Regions from separate parts of the Bradyrhizobium sp. AUGA SZCCT0177 genome, predicted to be linked through region 2. Evidence: riboswitches for the same ligand, from Rfam matches in the RefSeq annotation. Region 2 holds a riboswitch; the other holds the start of a gene.
The links. A riboswitch is a leader RNA that binds a small molecule or an ion and turns the genes downstream of it on or off. The one in region 2 is predicted to bind S-adenosylmethionine.

Region 1 (11,184 bases), on a different contig from region 2:
TCGGGTCGTTTTGTCGCGCCTGCTGTGCCCGTCCGCGGGCATAGGCCTCCCAAATGGAACCGGCGGCCATTCAGAAAGTTTACATGGGGTGGAGGACACCATGCGCAAAGTCTTCTCACTGTTGGACGACGAACAGCGGCAGGCTCTCATTGAGGTTGTTGACCTCGGCACGGCCGTTGCTTCAGCCGGGCTGATCGTGTCGCTCCTCAACGTGTTCGTCGATCTGGTGACGTGAACCGCCTGAGCCATCGGGTGGGTGGGAGTTTCTGGTTAGCCCGCTTCGAGGGCCGGAACGATTCGTGCTTTCGGTTTGAACCTGGAGGTGGGTTATGAAACACGATCTGATTCATGAGGACGCTGCGAGAGAAGCGCTGCCGACCGAGAAAGAGCGGAACTACGGGATGCTGACCGCTGGGGTTATGGCCCTGGTGGCTGTTGGAATGGCAATCTACTGGATTGTGTAGAGCCTGCCGGATTTCACAAAGCGCCGGCGTCAGGAGATATCGCGCGGAAGTTTCCAATCGGGCCGCGGGTCGCAGGGCTCTTCGACCCTGGCGACGTGATAACCGCTGGGAATCACCTGGCCGCCTTCCTCATCCGCAACCGGAACGTCCGTCACAAGCCCCTCTATCAGGGCTGCTTCCCAGACCTCTTTCTCGGTAGGGAAGGCACTTCCGATCTGCTTGTCGCCTTCAAATAGCGCATACATCGGGCCTCCTAACCAAAACCCCGCCAGCTACACGTGTAACTGACGGGGCTTTTGAGATGATATTTCCGGTGGATTTCTCCCTCGTTGTATCACTCGAACAATCAACGTGCCCGGAGAAAAGTCGTTCCTATGTTCCTGCCGATTCTTTTTGTGGCTGGAAGCGGACATCGAGCGGGGAACCAGGGCAATTGAGAGGCCGTTTGTTTCGGTACGCGCAAAGCGTTCATCGCACGAGTGTGCTTTGGGGGCTCCGGAGAAACGTCATGATCCGTAAATTAGCTTCGGGCGAATACCGGCTCTATTCCCGCAAGATCAATCCCAAGACCGGGAAGAAACGCAATCTCGGCACCTTCAAGTCCCGCGCCGCGGCTGAAAAACATGAACGCGAAGTTCAGTATTTCAAGAGGCATTAAGCACGGAAGCATCGATAGGAACTCTCCAGCACCGATGGTGTTTTTGCATCAACCAACGAAGGAGGGATTCATGCCCCGCGGCGACAAATCTGCCTATACCGACAAGCAAAAGCGTCAGGCCGAGCACATCGAGGAGGGCTACGAGCAGCGCGGCGTCTCCCACGACGAAGCCGAGCGTCGGGCCTGGGCTACCGTGAACGCTGAAACCCATGGCGGCAAAAAGAGCGGGTCCGGCCGAGGCAAGAAGGTGGACCACGCCCCGTCCCGCAAGGGCGGCAAGCTCGGCGGGAAGGCCGCCGCCAAACGCCCGGCGGCGGAACGTTCCCGGTCGGCGAAGACGGCGGCACAGACCCGTAAACGACGTGCAGCTTAAGGAGGCGAGAGATGGCCAGTTGCGAGACCTGCGGAAATTCGTACGACAAGGCTTTTCAGGTCGTGATGAACGGCAAATCGCACACTTTCGATAGCTTTGAGTGCGCCATTTTTGCCCTTGCACCAACCTGCAAGCAGTGTGGAACGCGCATCGTCGGTCATGGCCTCGAAAAGGCCGGCACCTTCTACTGCTGCGACCATTGCGCTCTAAACGACGGGGTCAGCGGGTTGCGCGACCGTCTTTGATACCGCGATGTCGCTGCAACGAGGATGACGGCATTAAGCCCGCCGGATTCACGCCCGGCGGGCTTAATGGTCGCATCTAAATTTTAATGAGGTTTCCCGGTCAGGCCGTCTTGGCAAACATCGTGAGAACGCCGTCGGCGATGTTGATGGCCACGACTTGTGACGAAGTCAGGCCCTTGGCCTTGAGCACCGATGCCGCTTCCGGCGTCGCGTCGATGGACTTGCGAAGCGACTGAATGTCTTCCTCGCGGGTTTGGGCCACGAGTTCGTCGACCTTCGAACGTACCGCCGGCTGCAGATCCTTGACGTCGACGACCTGGATGCTCCGGATGACGGTGCTGGACTGCGAGGGCTGCGCCTCGGATTGCGAGGGGCTTCCCTGGGACTGCGAGGGGGTTCCCTGTGCCTGCACGATGGCTGGCGCGCCCAGAGAGAGGGCGGCAATGATGACGGATGCCGTAACGATGCGCATGCTCACTCCTTTTCAGTTTGACTGAAGGGACTCCTATCCACGAAGTTTGGTTGGGGTCTGATTCCGATGTGGCCATTCAGTGAAACCAATGCGGCTGCAATGCGCGCAGCCGAGCCTGCCGGTTCCCGGTCTGATCGGCCGAAGGTTCCGATTTTCCCGTCGATGTTGCGCCCTGTAGCGCGCTCAGCCCACCTGACGCACGCGAGGCTGTGTCAATCACTCGTGCGAAGCATCTGCAACTCGGCAATGCGTTTGTCGGCGCGGCGGAGCCGCCGGCAAAGCTCGCGGTTGATATTCTGCATCACCATCACATAGGCGTGGATGTCGGCTTTGTAGCAGGCGTAGAGTTGCCGGGCGGTGAGTTCGTACAGCACGGTCGGGCTCTCCGCGACGACGGTGGCTGACCGGTTCTGCATTTCGATCAGCGTCATTTCGCCGAAAAAATCTCCGGGCTCGAGACCCGTCATGCGCAGGACGCGCCCGGACTCCAGCAGCTTGCTCACCACCAGCTGGCCGGAGTGAACGATGAACATCGATCGACCCGCCTCGCCTTCCGCGACGACCGTGGCGCCGGCGTCGAAGCGGCGCTCGGCCAGCATTGAGATCAAAAGATCGAGGCTTGCGTCTGAGAGGCCACCGAAGAAAGGCGTGGCGAGCAGGAACGCTTTCAGATCTGGGGAGCTGACAGCCATCGGGCCAATATACCCGCGCGCCCGGCGGCGGCAAGCGGGCCAGGCCAAGGTGGGCACGGCGCAGACGCGCCTGTGCCCACCTTGCGGTTCCTTTGCAGTGACGATTTCAGCTCGTCGGCATCACGTAGGCGTAGATCCGGCCACGCGAGACCGGCGCTTCCCGGACCCGGTTGCCGTTGTTGCCGGAGATCATGATCGGGTTGCCCTTGGCGTCGATGCCGGTGATCACGCCGACATGGCCGCCGCCGCGGCCCCTTGTCATCACGGCGATGGCGCCGACCTGCGGGCCGGAGACGCGCTGGCCGTAGCTGGCGAACGATTTCGCCATGTCCGAGCCGGTGCCGCGATAGCCGGAATGCTGCAGCACCATGTTCATGAAGCGGGCGCACCACAGGCTGCCACGTCCGGTCGGGTTACCGCCAAGATACCGGCGCGCCTCAGTGACGACGTTGGAAGAGCCGCCGAAGCTGCTCGGCGCCATCACCCCGCCGGGCGGCGTCAGGGTCGAATTATGATCGGTAAAGGTTGCGCTGGCATCAACGTTTGCGTTGGCATCGGCAAAGCCGCCGGCCTGCATTTGCGCGACACCGCGCTCCCAGCGCGACAGGCGCGCGATCTTCCGGTGATGGTGGCGGGCGTAATGCCGTGCATGGTGACCGGCGTGGTAGCCGCGGACGTGGCGCCCTGCGCCATGGTGGGGCCGGGCTGACGCCGGCGTGGCAATGACTACGATCGAAACCGAACACAACGCCAGCGCAAGGACACGAAGCGACCGGCGAAACGCAAACAACTGAAGCATCTTTGATCCTCTATGACACACCACAATCCCGCAACGTTCGTGGACAAACGAACGCGGCGACGGGTTTGAATTTTTGGCTGTGGCGGGAGGAAGATTTCATGCGGCGGTGCGGAAACGATTCCGGGGTGATTCCGCGCCCATTTGATGGCCAAAAAGAAACGAGCCTGCCGCATTGCGGCCCAGAGCATTAACTGCAATTTTCGAGGCCGGAGAACGCGCCAAAACCAAGAGGAACCTTAAATGCCCCATGCCGTCACCAGCGATAATGTCCGCCTGCATTTCGAAGAAGCGGGCACGGGAACGCCGATCATCTTCCTGCATGAATTCGCGGCCGACCACACCAATTGGGAGCCGCAGATGCGCTACTTCTCGCGCGGCCACCGCTGCATCGCCTATTCGGCGCGGGGCTATACGCCTTCCGACGTGCCGCCGACATCGGACGTCTACACCTACCAGCATTTCTACACCGACGCGCTCGCGGTGCTCGATCACCTCGGGATCGCAAAGGCGCATTTCGTCGGGTTGTCGATGGGCGCCTATTCGTCGCTGCAGGTCGGCCTCAACGCCCCGGAGCGTGCGATGTCGATGACGCTGGCCGGCGTTGGCTCCGGCTCTGCAATCGAAAATCTCGAAGCCTTCCGCAAGCAATGCGTTGCCAATGCCGAGCAGTACGAGAAAATCGGCTCGGTGGAGGTCGCCAAAGTGACGCGCGAGGCGCCGAGCCGGATTCCGTTCCTGGTCAAGGACCCGCGCGGCCACGCCGATTTCTATGCCGCGCTGGCGCGCCATGACGCCAAAGGCTCGGCCAACACCATGCGCAGTTTTCAGGGCGGCCGCCCCTCGATCTACACCCTGACCGACGCGATCCGCAACGTGCCGACGCCGGCGCTGATCATCTGCGGCGACGAGGACGACAATTGCATCGAGCCGAGCCTGTACCTGAAGCAGCATCTGCCGGCGGCGGGACTGACGTTCTTCCCGAAATCGGGACACGTGCTCAATTTGGAAGAGCCCACGCTGTTCAACGAAATGGTCGAGCGCTTTATTGCGCTGGTCGAGGCCGGGAGGTGGCCGGTGCGGGATCCGAGGTCGATGGTGGCGGGGTAGCCTCTTTCCGTCATTCCGGGGCGTGCGTAGCACGAGCCCGGAATCCATTGAGCGACTAGTTGCGTGGATGAATGGATTCCGGGCTCGCTACGCGCGCCCCGGAATGACGGCGGGCGTCATTTCCCCTTCTCCGCCCGGCTCAGCAAAAACACACCCTGCTCGCCGAACATGTTCCAGAACCACCACGGCAAATTCAGCCGCAACGGGCGGCCGTAGAGATCGAGGGCGACCGCGCGCTCCATCTTGACGTTGATCTGTTCGCAGAGCTGGACGAAATCCTTGATGGTGCAGAAATGGATGTTCGGCGTGTCGTACCAGGTCGCGGGCAGGTTTTCGGTGCGCGGCATGTGGCCGCCGACCAATAGCTGCAGACGCATCCGCCAGAACCCGAAATTCGGGAACGAGACGATGGCGCGATGGCCGATCCGCAGCAGGTTTTCCAAGACCACCCTCGGCTGCCGGGTCGCCTGCAGCGTCTGCGACAGGATCACGTAGTCGAAGGCGTCGTCGGGATAATTGACGAGGTCGGTGTCGGCGTCGCCCTGCACCACCGCAAGGCCCTTGGCGACGCAGCGGTTGACGCCCTCGCGCGACAGCTCGATGCCGCGGCCGTCGATGCCGCGGCTTTCCAGCAGCTGCAGCAGTTCGCCATCGCCGCAGCCGACGTCGAGCACTTTGGAGCCGCGCTGCACCATTTCGGCGACCAGCAAATGATCGCTGCGATAGTTCCCGGTGCGGCCGGGTGTGACGCCCGTGAGCGGCAACGCCTGTTGGATACTCATGACGCAGCGCCACCATTTTCGAGGCCACGCGCCTTGCCAGCGGACTCCAGGAAGGCACGGGAGATGTCGAAGAATTCGGGCACGTCGAGCAGGAAGGCGTCGTGACCGCGATCGGTTTCGATTTCGGCGAACGACACCCGCGCGCTCGATGCGTTGAGCGCATGCACCAATGCCCGCGATTCCGAGGTCGGGAACAGCCAGTCTGACGTGAACGACACCACGCAGAACCGCGTCTGAATGCCGGAGAACGCCTTCGCCAGCACGCCGTCATGATCGGCGGCGATGTCGAAATAATCCATCGCCCGCGTCAGATAGAGATAGGAGTTGGCATCGAAGCGCTCGACGAACGACGAGCCCTGATAACGCAGATAGCTTTCGACCTGGAAATCGGCGTCGAACGAAAATGTCGGCAGATCCCGGTCCTGCATCCGCCGCCCGAACTTGCGATGCAGCGCGGCGTCCGACAAATAGGTGATATGCCCGGCCATCCGCGCCACCGCGAGGCCACGATGCGGATGCGTCCCCTGATCGACATAGCGTCCACCATGCCAATCCGGATCGGCCATTACTGCCTGCCGGCCGAGTTCGTGGAACGCGATATTCTGCGCCGAATGGCGCGTGCTGCACGCGGTCGGGAGCGCGGAGAACACGCGTTTCGGATAGGCCGCGGTCCATTGCAGCACCTGCATGCCGCCCATCGAGCCCCCGACAACACAGAGCAGCGTGTCGATGCCGAGGCGGTCGAGCAGCATGGCCTGCGCCCGCACCATGTCCGGTATCGTGACGACCGGAAAATCCAGTCCCCACACCTTACCTGTCGCGGGGTTGGTCGAGGCCGGACCGCTCGAACCCATGCAGCCGCCGATCACGTTGGAGCAGATGATGAAATACTTGTCAGTGTCGAGAGGACGGCCAGGACCGACCATGATTTCCCACCAGCCCGGCTTGCCGGTCAGCGGATGCACATTGGCGACATGCTGATCAAGCGTCAGCGCATGGCAGATCATGATGGCGTTGGATCGCCCTGCATTGAGCTTGCCATAGGTCTGGTAGGCGATCTGGAAGGGCGCCAGATCGATGCCGCAATCAAGCCGCAACGGTTGATCGGCGCCGAACGCCGCCACCAGCGAACTCGGATGGTCCGCCTCGTGCGCGCGCTCCTCGGTATGCACCGAGGAGCTGGCTATCGACTGAACGTTTGTCATTTCGGCCACCGACCTCCCAAAGGGAGGCCCTCCCGGACAGAAATCAGGCCATAAAAAAAACCCGGCCTGAACAAAGGTTCGACCGGGATCACTTCTGTCCCCGGCCTGTTTAGCGAGTTGTTTAACGTGGCTGCAAGCCGGCCGGCTCAAATGACCACGGAATAGGCTAAAGCTAGTCCGAAGGGAGCTTTTCGTCAAGGCGGGCCATGGTTAACCGGCCGGGCGCGCCATCATTGCCGATGTTTCTCTTTGCTTTCGGCGGCCGTCTTTCCTAATCAATGCCCTTGTATTTGCCGGTGATTTCGGCCCCCGGCGCTAAAGGCTAGAACATGTCCAAGGGACCCTCGAAGGCACCCCCCGCCCCGCCCTCCCTCGCGGTGCTGCGCCTGGAGATCGACAGCATCGACGAGCAGGTTCACCGCCTGCTGATGGCGCGCGGCGACATCATCGATCGGCTGATCCAGGTCAAGGAGACCCAGGAAGTCGGCTCCGCGTTCCGCCCGGCGCGCGAGGCCGACATGATGCGGCGGCTGGTGGAGCGTCACCGCGGCATTCTCCCGATCGACACCATCGAGAGCATCTGGCGCGTCATCATCTCGACGTTCACCTACGTCCAGGCGCCGTTCTCGGTGCATGCGGACGTCTCGGTCGGCGAATCCGCGATGCGCGATTCGGCGCGGTTTCATTTCGGATTCGTGGTGCCATACGTCGGGCATTTCAGCGCGCAGGCCGCGGTCGAAGCGGTGGCGAAATCGAAGGGCGATCTGGCGCTGGTCTCGGCGACGTCGAGCCGCACGCCGTGGTGGATTGAGCTCGAAGCCGACGGCGCGCCGAAGATCATCGCGCGGCTGCCGTTCCTCGAACGCGCCGACCATCCGGCAGCCTTGCCGGTGTTCGTGGTCTCGCGCGTCGCCGACAACGCCATGGTGACCGAAGTCGAGACCTGGAGCGTGCGCGTCTCCGGCTGGAACGCCGAGATTGCGCGCGCGCTGGCGCCGCTTGCCGAAATCGTCGCCGTCCCCGATACCGCCTTCGATGGTGCGGCGCTGCTGGTGTCGATATCAGGCATTGGCCTGGAGAAGATCAAAACCGCTTTGATCGAGGCCGGCGCGTCGGTGCGCTCTTCGGCCCTCGTCGGCAGCCACGCAACACGCTATACGGTGCCCCCGAACGGGGCGGCCAAATCCTGAATAGACGCCCTACGATCCGGAGCCAGAAGATGTCCCGCCCCGTGCCGAACCCCGGCATTCTCGATATTGCGCCCTACACCCCCGGCAAGAGCCCGGTGGCCGAGCCCGGCCGCAAGGTGTTCAAGCTGTCCGCCAACGAGACGCCGTTTGGCCCGTCACCGAAGGCGCTGGCGGTCTACAAGGACGCGGCTGGTCATCTGGAGGACTATCCGGAAGGCACCTCGCGGGTGCTGCGCGAGGCGATCGGCCGCGCCTTCGGGCTCGATCCGAACCGCATCATCTGCGGCGCCGGCTCGGACGAAATCCTCAACCTGCTGGCGCACACCTATCTCAAGCATGGCGACGAGGCGATCTCGACCAGCCACGGCTTCCTGGTGTACCCGATCGCGACCATGGCGAACGGCGCCAAGAATGTCGTGGCGGCCGAGACCGAGTTCACCGCCGACGTCGACGCGATCCTGAAGCTGGTCACGGCGCGCACCAAGATGGTGTGGCTCGCCAATCCGAACAACCCCACCGGAACCTACATTCCGTTCGACGAGGTCAAGCGGCTGCGCGCCGGATTGCCTGACCATGTGCTGCTGGTGCTCGACGCCGCCTATGCCGATTACGTGTCGCGCAACGATTACGAACTCGGCATCGAGCTGGTGGCGACCACCGAAAACACCGTGGTGACGCATACGTTCTCCAAGATTCACGGGCTGGCGTCGTTGCGGATCGGCTGGATGTTCGGCCCGGCGAACATCGTCGACGCCGTCAACCGGATTCGCGGGCCTTTCAACGTCTCGACGCCGGCAATGCTGGCGGCGGTGGCCGCGATCGAGGACACCGCGCATGTCCAGATGTCGAAGACCTTCACGGAGCACTGGCGCAACTGGCTGACGGAAGAAATTTCCAAGCTCGGCCTCAAGGTGACGCCGAGCGTGGCGAATTTTGTGCTGATCCATTTCCCGCAGGAGAAGGGCAAGACCTCGGCGGACGCCGACGCGTATCTGACAAAACGCGGCCTGGTGCTGCGGGCGCTGAACAATTACGGCCTGCCGCATGCGCTGCGCATGACCATTGGCACCGAAGAGGCCAACCGCCTCGTCGTCGACGGCCTCAAAGACTTTATGGCGGGCAAGTGAGCATCACGTGAGCACTGAACCTCTCTTCAAACGCGTCGCGCTGATCGGCTTCGGCCTGATCGGCGGCTCGATCGCCCGCGCCGCACGCGCGCAGGGTCTCGCCGGCGAGATCGTCACCTCGGCACGCTCGGCCAAGACCCGCGCGCGGGTGGAAGAATTGCGCGTGGTCGATCGCGTGCTCGAAACCAACGCGGAAGCGGTCAAAGGCGCCGACCTCGTGATCCTCTGCATCCCCGTCGGCGCCTGCGGACCGGTCGCCGAGGAGATCGCGCCGTTCCTCGAGCCGGGCGCCATCGTCTCCGACGTCGGCTCGGTCAAGGGCGCCATCGCGCGCGACATGGGCCCGCATATTCCGCAAGGCGTCCATTTCGTTCCCGCCCATCCCGTCGCCGGCACCGAGCACTCCGGTCCCGATTCCGGCTTTGCCGAACTCTTCATCAACCGCTGGTGCATTCTCACGCCGCCTGATGGGACCGATCCCGCCGCGGTGGAAAAGCTGCGCGAGTTCTGGGCCGGCCTCGGCGCCAAGGTCGAGATCATGACGCCGGATCATCATGATCTCGTGCTCGCGATCACCAGCCATCTGCCGCATCTGATCGCCTACACCATCGTCGGCACCGCCGACGAACTGGCGCAGGTGACGTCGTCGGAAGTGATCAAATTCTCCGCCGGCGGTTTTCGCGATTTCACCCGCATCGCAGCCTCGGATCCGACGATGTGGCGCGACGTGTTCCTGGCCAACAAGGAAGCGGTGCTGGAAATGCTCGGCACCTTCAACGAAGACCTCTCAAAACTCACGCGCGCGATCCGCCGCAACGATGGCGAGGCGCTGTTCGAGCATTTTACCCGCACCCGCGCCATCCGCCGCGGCATCGTCGAGATCGGCCAGGATTCGGCAGCGCCCGACTTCGGCCGCCCGCACGCGAATTTAACGAAGAAGCCGGAGTAGACCGGCTCACGACGGAGTGAAGCATGATCATCGACCATTCGAAGCTGCTTGGGCTTGCCAACCGCATCGTCACTGCCGGCGGCAGTTCGCCGACGGAAGCCGCCATCGTGGCCGAGCATCTGGTCGAGGCCAATTTACGCGGCCATGACAGCCATGGCGTCGGCATGCTGGTCGCCTATGTGCGCGACCTCGACGCCGGCACGCTGAAGATCAACCAGGCACCCGAGATCGTCTCGGACTCCGGAACCATCTCGGTATGGGATGCCCGCGCCGGCTACGGCCAAGTGGTCGCGCGCCAGGCGGTGGAATGGGCGATTGAGGCGGCCAGGAAACACGGCGTCGCGGTCAACGGGCTCCGCAATGCGCACCATATCGGCCGGGTCGGCACCTATGGCGAGATCGCCGCCCGCGCCGGCATGGTGGCGCTGCATTTTGTGAATGTCGCTTCGGGTTCACCCGGCGTTGCGCCCTTCCGCGGCCGCGAAGGAAGATTCCTGACCAACCCGGTCTGCATCGCGATCCCCGGCACCGACAACAACGAGCCGATCCTGCTCGATTTCGCCACCAGCCGCGTGGCGCTGGGAAAAGTGCGGGTGGCGCATAATGCCGGCAAGCCGATGCTTGATGGTGCGTTGCTCGACCATGCGGGCCAGCCCACCACCGACCCTTCCGTCATGTACACCGACCCGCGCGGCGTGGTGCTGCCGTTCGGCGAGCACAAGGGCTCCGGATTGGCGCTGGTGTGCGAACTCCTGGCCGGCGCCATTGTCGGCTCGCCTAGCGTCACCACATCGACGCCGCCCGAACGCGGCATCATCAATGGCATGCTGAGCATCGTGATCGACCCTATCAGGCTTTCGACGCGCGACAGCATGATGGCCGAGATCGACGACATGATTTCCTGGGTGAAATCGGCCAAGCCAGCGGAATCGGAATCGCCGGTGCTGATCGCCGGTGAGCCCGAGCGGCTTGCGCGGGCGCAGCGTATCGCCAAAGGCATCGAAATCGATGACACGACCTGGGGCCAGTTGACTGATATCGCCGAGCGCTATCAGATCCGGATCGATAGCTGAGCAACTCCGTTTGGGCGCATGCAATGAAGTCCTCTGCCGGCGGGATTC
Region 2 (11,184 bases):
TGGAAACCGCGCTGTGGATCGATGCCAATTCGCACCGCGAAATCGACCTGGAAGATGCCGCCGCGCAAGCCGGCATCAGCCCGTTCCATTTCCTGCGGCTGTTCTCGAACGTGGTCGGCGTCAGCCCGCATCAATATCTGCTGCGCTCGCGGCTGCGCCATGCGGCGCGGCGGCTCGCCGATGACGATAGCCCGATCACCGCTATCGCCTATGACGTCGGCTTCGGCGACCTCTCCAATTTCGTGCGCACGTTCCATCGGGCCGCCGGCGCCTCGCCGCTGCGGTTCCGCCAGGCCTCGCGGGGGAAGCGCAAGATTCTCCAAGAACGGCTTGCCCTCAACTAGCTAGGGTTTCTCCAGGTTGCGCGGCATTCCCGCGCGCACTTCTCACTGGAGAACAGCAATGTACGACCACATCGGATTACGCGTCGGAAACCTCGACGCCAGCGTGCGCTTCTATACGGCAGCGCTCGCACCCCTCGGCTTTGTGCTGTGCTCGCGCGACGATTCCGGCGCCGGCTTCGGCCCCAAGGGCGAACCCGCGCTTTGGCTGCACTTGCACAAGGGCGCCGCCGGCACCGGTGCCCATGTCGCGTTCCGCGCCCCAGACCATGCCGCGATCAAGCAATTCCATGCCGAGGGACTTAAGGCCGGCGGCCGCGACAATGGCGGCGCGGGAGCACGGGCCGATTACAGCCCGACCTACTACGCGGCGTTTTTGATCGATCCTGACGGCAACAACGTCGAGGCGGTGTGCACGTAGGTGCGCACCGTAGGGTGGGCAAAGCGAAGCGTACCCACCATTCAAGACAACGGTCTGGATAGATGGTGGGCACGGCGCGAAGTGCGCCTTTGCCCACCCTACAGACCGATGCCTCTCATTCTCATTCGAAGGACATCAACCATGGCTTCCATCCACAAGGACATCATCATCGACGCCAATCCCAATGACGTCTGGGACGCGGTGCGCGATTTCGGGGCGTTGCATACGCGGCTGGTGCCGGGCTTCGTGCTCGACACCCGCCTCGACGGCGACGCGCGGATCGTGACGTTTTCCAATGGCACGGTGGCGCGCGAACTTTTGGTCGATTGCGACGATGCACGGCGGCGGCTGGTTTATGCTGTCATCAGCGAACGGATCAAACAGCACAGCGCCTCGGTGCAGGTGACCGCGGAAGGCAACGGCCGCAGCCGGCTGGCCTGGACCGTCGACGTGCTGCCGCATGAAATCGCGCCTTACATGAACGCGCAGATGGATCAGGCGGCGCTGGCGATGCAGAACGCGCTTGGGAAAGCCGCGGCATGATTTCCGCGTTTCTCGAAGCGCTCGGCGCGGTCGGTCCCTCAGCCGACCGCGCCGGCAAGATGGACCTGTACGGACGCTTCATCGGCTCCTGGGATCTCGACGTCAGGCAATTCTCCGACGACGGCCGCGAGCGTCGCCGCGCCGGCGAATGGCATTTCGGCTGGGCGCTGGAAGGGCGCGCGATACAGGATGTCTGGATCGTACCGCCGCGTGGCGAAGGGCGCCACGGCGACGCCACCGCCAAGATCAATTCCTATGGCACGACGCTGCGGGTCTACGATCCCGATATCGACGCCTGGCGGATCCAGTGGACCGACCCGGTGGCGCGAAGTTTTCTGCAGATGATCGGGCGTGTTGAAGGCCATGACATCGTGCAGCACGGCACGCGGCCTGATGGACAGCTGATGCGCTGGAGTTTTTCCGAGATCACACCTAACTCGTTCCTCTGGCGCGGCGAGATCTCCGCGGACAACGGCGCGAGTTGGCGTGTCAATACCGAGTTCACCGCCCGACGCCGAGCACCGTGATCTGTCGCACAGATCAGCCTTTCGCGCGCTCCTAGCGTCACCATTTGCGCCCGGATGGCACCGCCTCCGCGGGCCGCGGCGCATTGGGAGGTCGAACCATGACTGGAGCTGACAAGGTTGTGTGTCAGGCGGCCACGCTGCTGCTGCTGTTTGCCCTGACGACGACGCCGGCGAAAGCGCAATTCGCCGGCTTCGGTGGCGGTGGCGGCGACGACATGATGACTCAGATGGCGCCGATGCTGGAAATGATGAAGGCGAAGATGGGCAAGCGCCGCTTCGGCATGATGATGCAGACCATGGGGCCGATGATGGGCCGCATGATGGAAGGTGGAGGCGGTGGTTTTGGTGGCATGATGGGCGGCGGTGGAATCCCCGGCGGCTTCGGTGGCGGCTATGGCGGCGGCATGGCCGACGGCTATGGCGTCAACATGGGCGGCATGGGCGGCGGCGACATCATGGGCATGCTCGGCGGCCCTGGCGGCGGCGAGATGATGAGCATGATTCCGCAGCTGATGCGCATGGCCAATATGGGTGGCAGCCGTCACGGCCGGCGTCATCGGCGGCGCTGAGCTACGACAGCGCCGGACGAGCCTTGGCAAGGGGACCCTGCTTCGGTCCCCACCGCGTCAGGATCACGCTTGCGCAGGACAGCAGACCGAGCAGCATCATCGATGCTGCCGTCAGCATGAAGTAGTCCATGGCGGTGGCATCGTGCGTCGACAGCCACCAGCCGCCGATGATGATGAACACCAGCCGCGCGGTCTGCGCCAGCACGGGGCCGAGCACCTTGGCCGCGCCCTGCGATGAAAAATAGCAGGTCGTGGCGAGGCCGAGGAAGGCATACATCGGCGCCGCCGTAGACAGATACTGCCGGCTTGCGGCGCGCACGCCCGCATTGTCGGTGAAGAGATTGACCCAGATGTCGGGGAAGATCGCGATCAAGGTCGCAAGCGCGCCGACCCCGACAAAGGCCACGCCTCCCGCGATCCAGCAGATCCTGCGGGCCCGCGCGATGCGCTGCGCGCCGATCGCCATGCCGACCATCGGCACCGTCGCGATGCCGACCGCAAAGGCGATCGACGTCAGCATGAATTCGAGCCGCGCGCCGATGCCGTAACCGGCCAGGATCTCGGTGCCGAAACCCGCCAGCATGTAGGTGAATATGCTGATCGTCAGCACCGACTGCAGCGGCGAGAAGCAGGCGATGGCGCCGACCTTGAGGATGTCGATGAACATCGCCCAGCGAATCCGCAGGCCGATGAGCTTGGGAACGACGCGCGCACGGCCGGAAAACAGATACCACGTCATCACGGAGATGCTGACCATAAAGGCGATCAGCGAACCGGCGGCGACGCCGCGCATGCCGAATTGCGGAATCGGCCCGAGGCCGAGACCGAGCGTGCCGCCAAGGATGATCTGGCAGACGGCGGAAATGAGCATCAGCAGCGACGGCAATTTCATGTTGCCGGTGCCGCGCAGGATGCCGGCCATCGTGTTCATCAGCCACGGCACGACGGCGCCGCCGAAAAATATCTGCGTGTAGCCGATCGCCTGCGCCAGCACGTTGCCGCGGCCGCCGAGCAATTCCAGCAACTTGGGGCCGAAGATCAGCATGCCCAGCATGAAGACGAGCCCGAAGCAGAGGCCGATCAGCAAGGCATGCGCGGCAAGCACCGACGCCCGCTCGGTATCACCGGCACCGAGCGCGCGCGCGATCGCCGACGCAACGCCGCCGCCCATGGCGCCACCTGACATCGTCATGGTCAGGATCACGCAGGGAAACACCAGCGCCATCGCGGCCAGCGATTCCACCCCTAACCGGCCGATATAGGACGTCTCGGCGATCACCACGCAGGTGCCGGCCGAGAGCGCAATGACGTTGGGCCAGGCGAGCCACAGCAGCGTGCGCAGGATCGGACCGTCGATCAGCGCGTTCTTCGCCGGCGGCGGCGGTGGCGGCAGCGGACGTTCTTCCTCGTCGACGGGAATTTCGGCAACGCCGATATCGGACATTTCTGCTCCCGCGCGCGAAAGGCAACCTTAAGGTCGCGCGCCCATTCAATATTTTGGGCGCATTATCTCGCTGCGCCGAGCTGTTTCCTAGCACGGCAAGGCCTGATTCCGCGTGCGCGCAACGCAATGGGGCCCTGCGCGATTGCAGGCGAGCGCGCTCTCTTTAGCCGATCGACCAGACGAACGGTGCCTTTCCGCCGGTTGGCGGCTTCAAATGGACCGGAATATGGCGGCCGCAGCCGGCCGCCAGACCCTCGAACAATCCCTGCAGGACACTGGCGCAGGCCGGGTGATAATCGCCGACATCGGCCATCAGCTTCCAGCTCTGCTGCCGGATTTCGAACGTACCGTCGGACTCGCTGATCTCAACCGCATCATCCTGCGCCTCGAACAGCGCACGCAGGAAGCTGGCAAATTCCTTCGGCCCGCCGCGGCGCGCCCCGAGGTTTTGCGCGATCTCGTCGAAATATTGCATGCCGATCAGCTTGCCGGTGAGGTGCAACAGATATCGGGCGTCCTCCGGGCCGAAGCATTGCACCATCACGGGAGCCGCGGTCTTCACATATTCCATCGCATAGTTGCGATAGGCCTTTTCCAAACGCGGCTTCGGCCAGCTTGCAACAGGCAATGCCGGCGCGGTGGCGGGATCGAAGCGCGGCGCTTCGAGATGCCGCGCGAACACCATCCGCGCATCAAGGTCCAGCGGATGATCATATTCGCAGTAATAGCCTTCGAGGCCGTCCTGGCCGTCGACGCTTTGCTTCGTGCAGACGAAGCCGAGATTGAGATTGCCGAGCGCCACGCCGTTATTGCCGTGCCATCCGCGCAGCATCGCGCGCGACACTTCGCCGGGCACGCCGCAGATCGCGGTGCCACGCCAGATCCAGCGCGGCGGCGGATAACGGATCCAGGCCTTGCGATCGGTCTCGTACATGTATTCGACATGAACGCCGCCGATCCAGTTGGAGAGATAGTGATACTGCGCCGCCGCGACCGCCGGCGGCAGATGGCTGAGCCCGAGTTTTTCCAGCCCCGGCAGGAAGCGTTCCTGCTGCTGGCGGCGAAACACCCGGAACACGAACTCGGCGGCGTCTGCGGTGCCGCGGCGGGAGACGACGGTGAGAACGAGGCCGGTGAAAAACGCGTGATAGAGATCAGCGATGCTGCGCCACTTCGCCCATTGCGCTTCCCGGGCTGCTTGCTCGCCGCTCATGTTCTCTCCCGCCTTCATTCGTTGTCGGCGACGAGCATATATCAGCCGTCATTGCGAGCGCCAGCGAAGCAAGCCATGCCACTACGCGTGGAGAGCATGGATTGCTTCTTCGCTAACGCTCCCTTGCGCAAACGCTTCGCGTTTGTCGCAGGCAATGACGAGGGTGAGAATTACAGCCGGAAATGCTTGCTCAGCTTCAGGCCCTGCGCCTGATAGTTCGAGCCGATGCGCTGTCCGTACATGGCGTCGGGCCGCGCCAGCATCTTTTCATAGACCAGACGGCCGACGATCTGGCCGTGCTCGAGGATGAACGGCACTTCGCGCGAGCGCACTTCCAGGACGGCGCGCGAGCCCTGCCCGCCGGCGCCGGCATAGCCGAAGCCGGGATCGAAAAAGCCGGCATAATGCACGCGGAATTCGCCGACCAGAGGATCGAACGGCACCATCTCGGCGGCGTAATCCGGCGGAATCTGCACCGCCTCTTTCGAGGCCAGAATATAGAACTCGCCGGGATCGAGGATCAGGCTGCCGTCCGGGCGCGCCGCGATCGGCTCCCAGAATTCATCGACCGCATAGCCGCCGCGGCGGTCGACATCGACCACGCCGGTGTGGCGCTTGGCGCGGTAGCCGACAAAACCGCCGGAATTCGCGCCGCTCAGATCGACGCTCAGCGCCACGCCATTGGCGAGATCGGCGTCGTCGATATCGACCAGCCGCTCGGCCTCATGCAGCGCGTCCAGCTCGTCCGCGTTGAGGATGGCGTCGCCGGTGCGGAAGCGCACTTGGGACAGCCGGGATCCCTCGCGCAGCAGCACTGGAAACGTCTTCGGGCTGATCTCGGCATAGAGCGGCCCGTGATAGCCGGCGCCGATCATGTCGAAGCGGCGGGTGCCGTCCGCGATCACGCGGGTGAACACGTCGAGCCGCCCGGTCGAGCTCTTGGGGTTGGCGGCGGCGACGATCTCCGGCGGCAGCGCGAGGCTCTCCAGCAGCGGCACGATGTAGACGCAGTTGGTTTCCAGCACCGCCCCGTCAGTGAGGTCGATCTCGTGCAGTTTCAGCTCGTCGATACGCTCGGCGACCGTCGCACCCGGCCCCGGGAGGAAGCTCGCGCGCACCCGGTAGGCGATGTCGCCGAGGCGCAGATCAAGGCTCGCGGGCTGGATCTGGCTCTCGACAAAGGGATAGGCCGGCAGGATCAGGCCCGCATCCGCCATCGCCGCGATCATGCGGTCGGGCAGAATTCCGTTGGCGTCGGGCGGCAGCGTGAAAGGCACGGCGGTCCTCAAGGGAGCCCGGGAGGATGACCCAGATGTCATCCAAACCTCATAAATATGGGCATTTAGGGGTTATCCGATGGCTGGCTTGACGAAAAGGGCGCGAGGGAATATCAGCATGACTTATCCCGTGGTGATTTGAGCCGGCCGGCTTGCAGCCACGTTAAATAAGTCGCTAAACAGGCCGGGGACACGTGTGATCCCGGCCTGTGGAAATTTTTCCAGGCCGGTTTTTTGTGACCATTTTCAATGGTGGTCACGACGGAGGTCACATGCCTGAGGCTAAGTCTACCACCCGCTATCGTCCCGAAACCCGCCTTGTCCATGGCGGCACACTACGCTCGCAGTTCGGCGAGACGTCCGAGGCGCTGTTCCTCACCCAGGGCTACGTCTACGACAGCGCGGAGCAGTGCGAGGCCCGATTCAAGGGCGAGGAGCCCGGCTTTATCTATTCGCGCTATTCCAATCCGACGATCGAGATGTTCGAGCGCCGCATGATCCAACTCGAGGGCGCGGAAGCCGCGCGCTCCACCGCGACCGGCATGGCCGCGGTGGCGACCGCGATCCTCGCGCCGCTCCGGGCCGGCGATCACGTGGTCGCTTCGAAAGCCCTGTTCGGCTCCTGCCTTTACGTGGTGCAGGATCTCCTGCCGCGCTACGGGATCGAGACGACGCTGGTCGACGGTCTTGATCTCGACCAGTGGCAGCGCGCGTTGCGGCCGAACACCAAGTCCTTCTTCCTGGAGAGCCCGACCAATCCGACGCTCGACGTGCTCGACATCCCGGCGATTGCCGAGATCGCGCACAGTGGCGGCGCACGGTTGATCGTGGACAATGTGTTCGCCACGCCGATCTGGCAGAGCCCGCTGACGCTCGGCGCCGACGTCGTTGTCTACTCCGCCACCAAGCACATCGACGGCCAGGGCCGCTGCCTCGGCGGCATCATCCTGGCCTCGGAAGCGTTCGTCGCCGAGCACCTCCATAACTTCATGCGCCATACCGGCCCGTCGATGTCGCCGTTCAACGCCTGGGTGCTGCTCAAGGGACTGGAGACGCTGGCGGTACGTGTACGCGCGCAGACCGAGACCGCGGGCAAGGTGGCCGATGCGCTGGCGAAGCATCCGAAGATTTCGCGGCTGATCTATCCCGGCCGTGCCGATCATCCGCAGGCCGAACTGGTGAAGCGGCAGATGCGCGCCGGCTCGACCTTGGTCGGCTTCGAGGTCAAGGGCGGCAAGCAGGCCGCGTTCCGCTGCCTCAACGCGCTGCAGATCTCGCGGATCTCGAACAATCTCGGCGACGCCAAGAGCCTCGTCACCCATCCGCCGACCACGACGCATCAGCGTCTGACGCCGGAGGCGCGCGCCGAACTCGGCATCAGCGAGGGCTTCATTCGCTTCTCCGCCGGGCTCGAGCATGCGGATGACCTGATCGAGGATTTCGAGGCCGCGCTGGAGAAGGCGTGAGGTAGCTGCACGCGTAGCCACACAACAGGTGTCGTCCCGGCCTTGAGCCGGGACCCATAACCACAGGGCGTTGTGAGTTAGGGAAGTCGTCGACCACTGCCTTTTAGCCGCACGGTCGCGGCGTATGGGTCCCGGCGTTCGCCGGGACGACGGCGGTGTGTAACGGCAACAGCCGCAATCACATCGGCCGGTACGTCCGGACGTTCGACGGCACGTTGACGCCGAGCTTGATCTGGCCGACCGAGCGGATGATGTCGTCGCCGAGCAGCTGCGCGAAGCAGGCGTAGCCCCAGTCGCTCATGTGCAGGCCGTCGGCGATGACGAAATTGTCCATCGGGATCGCCTGCTTCTCGTGCCAGTCGCGCATCACCTCGAAGCGCGGGAAGATACCGACCTTGCGCAGTTCGGCGACCTTGTTGAGCAGGTTGATCATCTTGCCCGCGCTCTCCGCGCGTTCGTTGACGCGCGGCGAATATTGCGGATCGATCAGCACCAGATCGGCGCCGGTCGCCTGAATGCGCGCGACACCGTCTTCCACCAGCTTGATGGTCTCAGCCGGATCGAGATTGCGCAGCACGGCATTGGTGCCGACCTGCCAGATCACCAGGTCCGGATGCATGTCGATGACCGAGGTCTGCAGCCGCTTCATCATTTCAGGCGCGTCCTCGCCGCCCTGGCCGCGATTGATCACGGTGATGTCGGCGGTCGGATATTGCCGGTGCAGCTGCGCTGCGAGGCGGTTGGGATAGTTGAATTCCGGCGAGGTCGCGCCGAAGCCCGCGGTCGACGACGATCCGAACGCGATGATCACCACCGGCTCGCCCGCGGCGAGCTTGCCCGCGACACGCGGCAGCGATCCCATCTTTTTGGCGCCACCCTTCGGCGGCAGGCAGGGAACACGGCTGAAAATGTCGGCGGCCGATTTCGCGACCTCTTTGGCCTTGTCGATCGCCTTGCCGGTAACGCTCCTTTGCGCCGCCGGACCGGACGGCTCGGCGGCCGCCACGCTGCCCGCACCCGTGGTCGGCGCCGCCGGCGGTTTGGCGGCTTCAGTTTTGGCCGTGTCGGACAGCGTCGCCTGCTGGGCGGTCTGGGTCGCCTGCGCCTGCACCGGCAAAACGGACGCCGGCATCATCAGCACCGTCGCCGCGATGGCGAACGCTGCCAGCGATGTCGACGGCAAAAAAGGGCAGTAACGACTCATTTACGCTAGTTCCTCAATTCTGCTGGGCCGGGTTCACATGCGCCGCGTCGATCACGAATTTCGACAGCGCGCGGCCGAGGCAATCGTGCACCCGCTTGGCAAGGTCAGGGCCATGCGACGTGCTGGACAGGTCGAAGTCTCCCGCGTCGCTCCAGTGCCGCATCATGGAGAAGCGGTCGAACAGGGGAACGTCGTGCTGCTGCGCCACCACGCGCATATTATCCAGGTAGGGCGGCGCGGAAATCATCGTTTCAGTGCGCGGGCTGTATTGCAGATTCATCAGGATCACGTCGGCCCCCGCCTTCTGCAAGGCAGCCACACCCTCTTCAACACCGGCGCGGAAATCATCGGGATCGATCGATCGGATAGCATCGTAGGTGCCGGTCTGCCAGATAACCAAAGTAGGCTTTCTTACTTCCACGAGCTTAACAAGTCCGCCAGCGACCTCTTCGGCCGTCTTCTTGACCTGTAGTTCTACGGATACGTTCACCGCGACCTTCGGAAGCGCCTCCTTCAACATGACCTGCAGCCGGCCAGGATAGGCGCTGGCTTCGGACGCCGCGATGGTCGACGACCGGCTGCCCACCACCAGAATCTCCAGCCGGCGGTCGCCGGCAATGGCCGTCTCGACCTTAGGCAACTTACTCTCGGACGTCAGCAGATAGGCCGGAACCTCGCAATTGGCAGGGGCATCCTCGGCGCGCACGGGAGCCACGGCCAGCAAGCCGGCAATCAAGGTCAGCCCCAGGATCATCACCGGGTTGGACTTCATCAGCCCCCTCCCGCCATATCGGCGTTGCCAACAGCGCCCTTTTTCTTCGAGGCATTCTTGTCGGCGGAATGCTTGTACCACGAAATGACCCACGCCATGCCGGACATGATGAGTACCCCGACGACGCTGATCAGGAAATGCAGGCCCGCTCCACCGGAGATTTCGGCCAGCACGAAATGCCCCGCGAAGGCGAGGAAGACGCCGAGGCAGAATATCTCAAGCGAATGCTGCCCGCACAGGATCAATGGTCGCAGCCAGGGTGATTTCAGCCCCGGCCAGTCCTTGTGCAGGAAGCGCACGGTGAGCGCCGCCAGCGCCAGGAAGTGCGCGAACCGCAGCACATCCAGGTCGGTCTTGGTGATCGGGTACATCCACTGCTCGATCAGCTTCGGCATGAAGCGGCTCAGTTGCGGGATGTGCCAGGTCAGCGTGACGAAGAAGGCGGCCAGCAGATAGGCAATGCAGATCCACATCGTGATCCTCGAGGAGAGGATCGCCGACATCCGCTCGGCGCCGCCGAGCGCGCACCAGGCGCCGAACACGAACAGCAATTGCCATGCGAACGGATTGAAGGCCCAGAATCCGTTCGGATAGGCCGACAGGTACAGATCGAAGTGCCAGGTCGCCGCGTAGAGCGCCACCGACAGCGCCAGCGAGACGTCGGGCCGCCACTTCATCAGCCACAGGATGAGGGGCAGGAACAGCATCAGCACGATATAGAGCGGCAGCACGTCCATGTTGACGGGACGGAATCGCAGCAGCAGCGCCTGGATGATCGTGACATCCGGCTGCTTGAGGAAATCCATGATCCCCATTTCTTCCGAATACAGCGGGTTGTTGAAATTGGTGGCGACGTAGGAAATCTCCGCCAGGAAGATCGTGAACAGGAACACATGCGCCACGTAGATCTGCCAGACCCGCCGCATGATGCGGGCGGTGGCGATCACGAAGCCGGATTCCAGCATGGCGCGGCCATAGACGAACGCCGCGGTATAGCCGGAGATGAAGATGAAGATCTCGGTGGCGTCGGAAAAGCCGTAATTGCGGATCGTGAACCAGGTCAGGATGTTCGCCGGCAAATGATCGATGAAGATCAGCCACAGCGCCAGGCCGCGAAACAGATCGAGCCGCAATTCGCGCTCGCCGGCCGCCGGCAGCGTGATCGCCGGCGCGGAGGTTACCGCGGCGTTACTCACGGATGGTCCGGTAATTTGATCGGCAATGGACGACATCGGGCACCGTTTTGGCAGCGAATCTGACGCAAATTGCACGGCACGAGGGCACAATATCGGCCCCCCAAGCACGCAAGACAAGCCAGATACGGCGATCTGGACCGCGCGGGTGCGCCTTAGGGCGAAACTGTGTTGAAACAAGGATGGAATAGCGTGGACGCCCCGCCCCTGCCGG

Region 1: it holds a riboswitch for S-adenosylmethionine, as region 2 does, so the genes downstream of both, metX (homoserine O-acetyltransferase MetX) here and JQ597_RS16665 (O-succinylhomoserine sulfhydrylase) in region 2, are expected to answer to the same signal.

Annotation. Positions count from the first base shown of each region.
Region 1 is NZ_JAFCMA010000041.1:182-11,365, forward strand. Features, by position in the region: gene JQ597_RS38165 (hypothetical protein) at 101-235, shown strand; gene JQ597_RS38170 (hypothetical protein) at 330-464, shown strand; gene JQ597_RS32815 (hypothetical protein) at 494-709, opposite strand; gene JQ597_RS32820 (hypothetical protein) at 973-1,122, shown strand; gene JQ597_RS32825 (plasmid stabilization protein) at 1,193-1,495, shown strand; gene JQ597_RS32830 (metallothionein) at 1,507-1,740, shown strand; gene JQ597_RS32835 (hypothetical protein) at 1,841-2,212, opposite strand; gene JQ597_RS32840 (Crp/Fnr family transcriptional regulator) at 2,425-2,904, opposite strand; gene JQ597_RS32845 (TIGR02594 family protein) at 3,011-3,703, opposite strand; gene JQ597_RS32850 (alpha/beta fold hydrolase) at 3,944-4,810, shown strand; gene metW (methionine biosynthesis protein MetW) at 4,927-5,592, opposite strand; gene metX (homoserine O-acetyltransferase MetX) at 5,589-6,797, opposite strand; SAM riboswitch at 6,886-6,965, opposite strand; gene JQ597_RS32865 (chorismate mutase) at 7,127-7,987, shown strand; gene hisC (histidinol-phosphate transaminase) at 8,017-9,114, shown strand; gene JQ597_RS32875 (prephenate/arogenate dehydrogenase family protein) at 9,122-10,063, shown strand; gene JQ597_RS32880 (malate/lactate/ureidoglycolate dehydrogenase) at 10,087-11,136, shown strand; gene JQ597_RS32885 (HutD/Ves family protein) at 11,160-11,184, shown strand, end outside.
Region 2 is NZ_JAFCMA010000012.1:193,954-205,137, forward strand. Features, by position in the region: gene JQ597_RS16625 (helix-turn-helix transcriptional regulator) at 1-344, shown strand, start outside; gene JQ597_RS16630 (VOC family protein) at 403-762, shown strand; gene JQ597_RS16635 (SRPBCC family protein) at 904-1,305, shown strand; gene JQ597_RS16640 (hypothetical protein) at 1,302-1,832, shown strand; gene JQ597_RS16645 (hypothetical protein) at 1,931-2,401, shown strand; gene JQ597_RS16650 (MATE family efflux transporter) at 2,403-3,845, opposite strand; gene JQ597_RS16655 (hypothetical protein) at 4,009-5,058, opposite strand; gene JQ597_RS16660 (2'-deoxycytidine 5'-triphosphate deaminase) at 5,229-6,377, opposite strand; SAM riboswitch at 6,456-6,535, shown strand; gene JQ597_RS16665 (O-succinylhomoserine sulfhydrylase) at 6,608-7,801, shown strand; gene JQ597_RS16670 (SGNH/GDSL hydrolase family protein) at 7,980-9,005, opposite strand; gene JQ597_RS16675 (SGNH/GDSL hydrolase family protein) at 9,019-9,777, opposite strand; gene JQ597_RS16680 (OpgC domain-containing protein) at 9,777-11,009, opposite strand.